Regions from separate parts of the Billgrantia hypersalina genome, predicted to be linked through region 1. Evidence: predicted binding sites of a transcription regulator. Region 1 holds the regulator's gene; each other region holds the start of a gene.
The links. The regulator LexA, encoded in region 1, represses DNA repair genes until DNA is damaged. The targets are predictions, from matches to a motif close to TACTGTNTANNTANACAGTA.
Positions count from the first base shown of each region.

Region 1 (2,265 bases):
ACTCCTCCTGGATATGGCGCCGCAAATGGCCCTGGGCCTGGCTGTAGGCGAGCCCCAGCAATTTCATGAAAACCTTGAGGCTATGCTTCTCCGCGGGCACCTCGAGTACGGTGCGCGCCATGGTCTCGAGCAACTCCTCCAGTGGAATCACACCGCCGCCGTGACGCGCTTCGAGTTCGTCGAGAGCATGGTGGAAGCGCACGGTAAAGGGGTCGAGGTAGCGCGAGAACACCGCCTGGATCAGCGCCTTCTTCGAGCCGAAGTGATAGTTCACCGCAGCCAGGTTGACGCGCGCCTTGCTGGTGATGGTGCGCAACGACGTCTCGGCGAAGCCGCGTTCGGCGAACAAGACTTCGGCAGTGTCGAGAATGCGCGTGACGGTATCGGTCTGAGCCATGATCAGCTCCCGCTGGAAACAACTGTTTTAAACATTACAAAAGTCTACGCCATTACGCTTCCTGGCTCAACGTATCGAAAAGCAGAAGCGTTTTAAACGAACGAAGAATCTCGCACCGGACCTCATAGCGGCTTTTACTGGATAGACTTCCATGCTGTATACTTGACCAATACGGCAGTCAGCAACCGGAGTCCGACATGACACGCCCCCTTACCTCGCGCCAGCAGAATGTCTATGACTTCATCGTCAAGACCATGAACGAGTTCGGCTACCCTCCCACTCGTGCCGAGATCGCCCGGGCGCTGGGCTTCCGCTCACCCAACGCTGCCGAGGAGCATCTGCGCGCCCTTGAGCGCAAGGGTGTCATCAGGGTGATACGTGGCACGTCGCGCGGCATCCGTCTGCCGGCCCAGGAAGCCGACAGTGCCGTCAACGAGTCGAACACCGAGGGATTACCGATCATTGGTGAGGTGGCCGCCGGCAGTCCGGTTCTCGCGGCCGAGCATATCGATCGCTACTGCCCCCTGCCCCCGGATTACTTCACGCCCCGCGCCGATTACCTGCTCAAGGTGCGCGGCTTGTCGATGAAGGACGTCGGTATTCTCGAAGGGGACCTGTTGGCCGTGCATCGTACCGAGCGCGTGCGCGACGGGCAGATCGTCGTGGCGCGGCTGGAGGACGAAGTCACGGTCAAGCGATTCCACCGCCAGGGTCACCTTGTCATCCTCGAAGCAGAGAATGCCGATTTCGCCCCTATCGAGGTGGATTTGCGTCACCAGCCGCTGGAAATCGAGGGGATTGGGGTGGGGGTGATACGCGGCGGCAACGGCCAAGCTTTAGGGTAAGAGCTGGCTAGCCTGGTAAAATCATGATCCGCAAGATCCTGCACGCCGATTGCGACTGCTTCTATGCTGCCGTGGAGATGCGTGACAACCCGGCGCTTCGCGACATTCCCCTGGCGATCGGGGGTAGCGCCGAAGGGCGCGGCGTCATCTCGACCTGCAATTATCCTGCCCGCGCCTTCGGCATCCATTCCGCCATGCCCACGGCAAGGGCACTCCGCCTGTGCCCGCATCTCACCTTGCTGCCAGGCGATTTCGACCGCTATCGCGAAGCCTCTCGACAACTGCTGGAGATATTCCACGAACTGACGCCACTGGTGGAACCGCTGTCGCTCGACGAGGCCTTTCTTGACGTCACCGAGGTGACACGCTTTTCGGGCAGCGCCACCTGGATGGCGCACTGGCTGAAAGAGGAGTGTCTCAAGCGTGTCGGCATCACCGTATCGGTGGGCGCCGCGCCGTCGAAGTTCTTGGCCAAGATCGCCAGTGATTGGGAGAAGCCTGATGGACTGACCGTGATCACTCCCGCACAGGTGGATGACTTCGTACGCGAGCTCCCTGTCACCAAGCTGCACGGCGTCGGACCGGCTACAGGCAAGCGCCTCCAGGCACTCGACATCGCCACCTGTAAAGACCTGCAGGGGATACCGCTGGAGCGGTTGCTGCAGGAGTTCGGCAAGTTCGGGCAGCGTCTCCATGAATTGGCGCGGGGCATAGACGAGCGGCCGGTGCGCATCGAGCGCGAACGCAAGTCGGTCAGCGCCGAAGTCACCTTCGCCACCGACTTGTCGAATCTGAACGAATGCCATGCCGAGCTCGCGCCGCTCTGCGAGCGCCTGGAGGCTCGGCTCGCCCGTCACGGTCACCCGCCAATCGCCGGCACCTTCGTCAAGGTCCGCTTCGATGACTTTTCGCTCACAACCCTCGATTCCCGCGGCGGCCAGCCCAACGCAGAGACCTTTGCCGCGCTGATGGAGCAGGCCTGGGCACGGCGCCAGCGTCCGGTACGGCTGCTGGGCGTCGGCG
Region 1 is NZ_JBMIQI010000002.1:162,920-165,184, forward strand. It holds gene ACOJCM_RS00805 (TetR/AcrR family transcriptional regulator) at 1-397, opposite strand, end outside; gene lexA (transcriptional repressor LexA) at 595-1,242, shown strand; gene dinB (DNA polymerase IV) at 1,269-2,265, shown strand, end outside.

Region 2 (2,265 bases), on a different contig from region 1:
GATGGCTGTCACGGCAATCAGGCACCCCACCAAACCGGCGACGCGGTACCCGATGTAACCGGGCAGCTTGGTGGCGATGGGGCCGGGCAGGGTGTTGCCGATGGCCAGGATATCGGCGAACTCCTCATCGGTTAGCCAGGCATGCCGCTTGACCACTTCCTGCTGAACCAGGGGGATCATCGCAGGACCGCCGCCGAAGCCGAGCAGGCCAATGCGGGTGAAAGCCCAGAACAGGGCACTTAGCGGCGCCTTGGCATGAGGCGTCATGGGTTCTCCTGATTCGGCAGGGCAGAAGGGGCAATCTGCCAATGGTTTACCTTACCGGCTCTTCGCCATGCAAATGCAAAGGCAAGACGATAAGCGCAGCGGCCACGCTTCGAGCAGGGCCAGGCGCCCCCGCAGCCTGGCTTCCAGCGGAGCCAGGTCGACCGCGACGTCGCTGGGCCAGCCCACGCTGAGCACCACGCCCTCGCTGCCATAATCGGCTGAATCGACAAGGACGTCACGGCTCTCCAGCCAGGCGCGGGCCTCGGCTTCGCCGGCGAAGTCGACCTGGATCCTGAGCGCGGTGCGTTCGATCGCCTCCCGCCGGGGCAGGTCGGCGAGGCCCCGGGCCACGGCCTGGGCATAGGCGCGGGCCAGGCCGCCGGTGCCAAGCTTGGTGCCGCCGAAATAACGGGTCACCACGCAGCCTACCTGGCCCAGTCCGGCGCCCTCCAATACCTGGAACATGGGGCGTCCGGCGGTGCCGCCGGGCTCGCCGTCATCGGAGAAGCCAATGGCGTTCTGTTCGCCGGGCGGGCCGGCGATGTAGGCACTGCAGTGGTGGCTGGCATTGGGGTGGGCGCGGCGAGCCTCGGCCAACAGGGCCTCGAAGGCCGCCACGTCGGGGGCGTGGCAGAGCCAGGCGATGAAGCGGCTCCTCTCCACCTCGAGCGTGCTTTCCCGCCAGGCGCCGGGCGCCAGGTCGGGGACCGGATAGCGCATCAGTGGGTCAGCTCGTGGCGCTCCTGCTGGCGAACCACGCCCATCACCATGCCGAGCACCTGGATGTCGCTGTTCTTGAGGTAGATGGGCGCCATGCTCTCGTTGGCCGGTTGCAGGCGCACGCCATTCTTCTCGATGTAGAGCTTCTTCAGCGTGACCTCCTGCTGGTTGATGAGGACGACCGCAGTTTCGCCGTTCTCGGCGCTCTCCTGGCGCTCGATGATGATCACGTCGCCGTCGAAGATGTTGCAATCTATCATCGAGTCGCCGCGCACGCGCAGCGCGTAGGTGTTGCGGCGTACCATGCAGGCGGGAGCATGAATGGCGCCGCCGCTGGGACAGGCTTCGATGGGCAGGCCCGCCGAGACGTCCCCCAGCAGGGGCACTTCGACGAGCTCGTTGGCGTCGACGCTGGCCCAGGATGTGGCGATGGGCAGGTTCGGGCGCCGGTAAAGGTACTGCATGGAAGGCGTTGGCATTGGCATTTCCCCCCTAGGTACGACCCTGTTGAAATGTACAGGTCCTTGCATCATATCAAGCGGTCGGCGAGTGGCAAGTTTTACCGATGTCATCCTGCCTTGATCTGGGGCAAGGGCGGCGCCGTGACGCACCTCGGTCGGTAGCGGCAAAAAGGCTTTACGTGTAGCATTTCCGGCAATTTCAGCCTTCCTGGAGAGTGCCGTTGAGCCTGCGTCTGCAAGCGCAAAGCCTGGCCTGCGAGCGTGACGACCGCTGGCTGTTCCGGAGCCTTGACCTGGACATCCGCGCGGGCGAGATCGTGCGCGTGGAAGGCCCCAACGGCAGTGGCAAGACCACGCTGCTGAAGATACTCTCCGGCCAGCTGGCGGACTACGAGGGCGAGCTTTACTGGGACGAACGGCCGATGCGTAAGGCCCGCGAGTCCTTCCTCTCGAACCTGCTCTACCTGGGCCACGCACCGGGCGTGAAGGCAGCACTGACGCCGCTGGAAAACCTGGCCTGGTACCAGGCGCTGGCCGGCCACAAGCCGGATGAAAAGGCACGCTTCGCTGCGCTGGAGGCGTTCGGCCTGGCCGGGTTCGAAGACGTGCCGGCCGGCCAGCTCTCGGCCGGGCAGCAGCGTCGCGTGGCGCTGGCTCGCCTGGTGCTTACGCCGCGCCCGCTGTGGGTCCTCGACGAGCCCTTCACCGCCATCGACCGTGACGGCGTCGCGGCGCTGGAGCAGCGCCTGGTCGAGCATGCCCGCCGCGGTGGCTGCGTGCTGGTCACCACCCATCACGAACTCACGCCGTGCGACGA
Region 2 is NZ_JBMIQI010000011.1:177,709-179,973, forward strand. It holds gene ACOJCM_RS07850 (chromate transporter) at 1-267, opposite strand, end outside; gene ACOJCM_RS07855 (IMPACT family protein) at 319-987, opposite strand; gene ACOJCM_RS07860 (LexA family protein) at 987-1,472, opposite strand; gene ccmA (cytochrome c biogenesis heme-transporting ATPase CcmA) at 1,670-2,265, shown strand, end outside.
Region 2: the regulator LexA is predicted to act here: its motif matches at 1,490-1,509, upstream of ACOJCM_RS07860 (LexA family protein).

Region 3 (2,265 bases), on a different contig from region 1:
TATGACAGCCGGCGAAAGCCCGGACATTAACCTGGGATAGGTTGGCTCGTAAGAGATTGCCGACACGCGTTGTGAGCAAAGGCACCATGCGAGGTCTTGGTCAGGTCGCCATTTTCATGGTCACGATGCCGGCGGCGATCAGCAGGGCGGCAAAAACACGCAAGGGCGAAACAGCCTCTCCCAGGAACCATACGCCGATGGCAAAGGTGCCCACGGCGCCGATGCCGGTCCAGATCATGTAGGCCGTGCCCAACGGCAGGCTGCGCATCGCGATCGCCAGCAGCCAGAACGATCCCACCATCGATACCAACATGACGGTGGTCGGGAGCAGGCGCGTAAAACCGTGTGATTGCTTCATGGCATACGCCCACACGACCTCGAGTAACCCGGCCAGACCGAGCAGCACCCAAGACATAGTAGCTTCCTCATCTCTCGGGTCGTCCCGAAAAGCTTTTCCCATAGAGAGAGGTCGTCCTCCCGGGCTCAGCGGCAGTCGTCGCGGGCAAGTCGCCTCGCTGGCCGCCCGAACGAAAAGAGCCCCGGCTGACAGCCAGGGCAGGCGCGATGAGACGCGATATTTTGGCGAACCCGTAGAGAACGCGAAACCCAGGCGTCTCTCGCATGGCGAAATTGCCTTGGCGCCACTTCGCCGTAACGACCTACCGAAAAAAAGCCCGACCGCCAGGCCGGGCTTTCCAATCAACGCTTCCCTAACCACCTATCTTAGGCATCCTGCCCAAGCATCCCTGGTTCTGAGCGTTCCATTGCTCGGCCTTCCCTGAAGGGCTCTCCCTCGCCCGTCACCTACAAGATAGTCGCTCCAGGAGTGGGATGTTTTAACCCAGGATATCGTGACGCGTAAGAAAACTGCTTCGTATTTGTAGGCGATTGCCTACAAACCTTCGGGCAAGGAGCGAGGCATGTCGTCATTTAGCCCTCTCGTCAGCTAACTTCCATTAGCTTTTGCCTGTTGCCTGGAGATGATGATATCGAGAATACTGTAAAAAAATACAGAACCACCAAGGGACTCACATGACACTGCCAACATTCGTACCGGCTCATCCCGAGCCGCCCTCGCTTGCGCTTCCCTACCCCCTTGCCCTGGGCCGCGCGGGACTGTCCGGCTTCCCCAGCCCGGCACAGGACTACGAAGGCCGCACGCTCGACCTCAACGAGCGCTTCGTGAAGCGCCCCTCCGCCACGTTCTTCCTGGCAGTGACAGGCGACAGCATGGAGCGGCTGGGAATCCACGAAGGCGACACTCTGGTAGTCGATCGCTCCATCGAGCCTAGGCCAGGCCACATCATCGTTGCCATGGTCGACGGCGAAATCACCATCAAGCGATATGAGCTGCGCGGTGAGGTGCCGTGCCTTTGCTCAGGCAACCCTCGCTATGCACCGGTCCCGCTGGTCGACATCGAATGCCAGGTCTGGGGCGTGGTCCGCTCCGTCATCCACGAGTATACGGTATGACCATGATCGGCCTGGTCGACTGCAACTCGTTCTACGTCTCCTGCGAGCGCGTGTTCCAACCACGGTTGCGCGGCCTTCCGGTGGGCGTGATGTCGAATAACGATGGCTGTGTCATCGCGCTCTCCAACGAGCTGAAGGCCCTCGGCATCACGATGGGCACCCCGGCGTTCGAGCTTGAGGATCTCGTGCGACAGGGACGGATTCACCTCCTTTCCAGCAACTACGAGCTCTACGGCGACATGAGCCAGCGCGTGCAATCTGTGCTCGAGGAGCTCGCTCCCGCTGTCGAGCCCTACTCCATCGACGAGATGTTCGTAAGATTCGAGGGTTTTACCCATGGGCAACTGCTCGAGCACGTTCGGCAGTTGCACCATAAGGTGCGTCAGTTCACCGGAATTCCCGTCTGCGTAGGCGCCGCACCCACCCGCACTCTCGCCAAGCTGGCGAATCGCGGGGCCAAGAAAATCCCGGCTTACCGGGGCGTTTGCGTGCTGCAGCCCGATAGCCTGGAGACGCAGGGACTGTTGCAAAAGACCGAATTGGGCGACGTCTGGGGTGTTGGCCGGCGGCTGGTCGAACGCCTGGCCGTGATGGGCATCAGGAGCGCCTGGGATCTTGCCCAGGCCAACCCGAAGGAGATCCGGCGTCGCTTCTCGGTGACTCTCGAACGCACCGCGCTTGAACTGCGCGGTATCCCCTGCATCGAGATGAACGACTTCGATGAAGCCAGAATACGCATCATGACCAGCCGCAGCTTCGGCAAACTGACCGACAATCTGAGCGAGATCCGCG
Region 3 is NZ_JBMIQI010000006.1:21,690-23,954, forward strand. It holds gene ACOJCM_RS03550 (DMT family transporter) at 101-415, opposite strand; gene ACOJCM_RS03555 (LexA family protein) at 1,033-1,473, shown strand; gene ACOJCM_RS03560 (Y-family DNA polymerase) at 1,470-2,265, shown strand, end outside.
Region 3: the regulator LexA is predicted to act here: its motif matches at 997-1,016, upstream of ACOJCM_RS03555 (LexA family protein).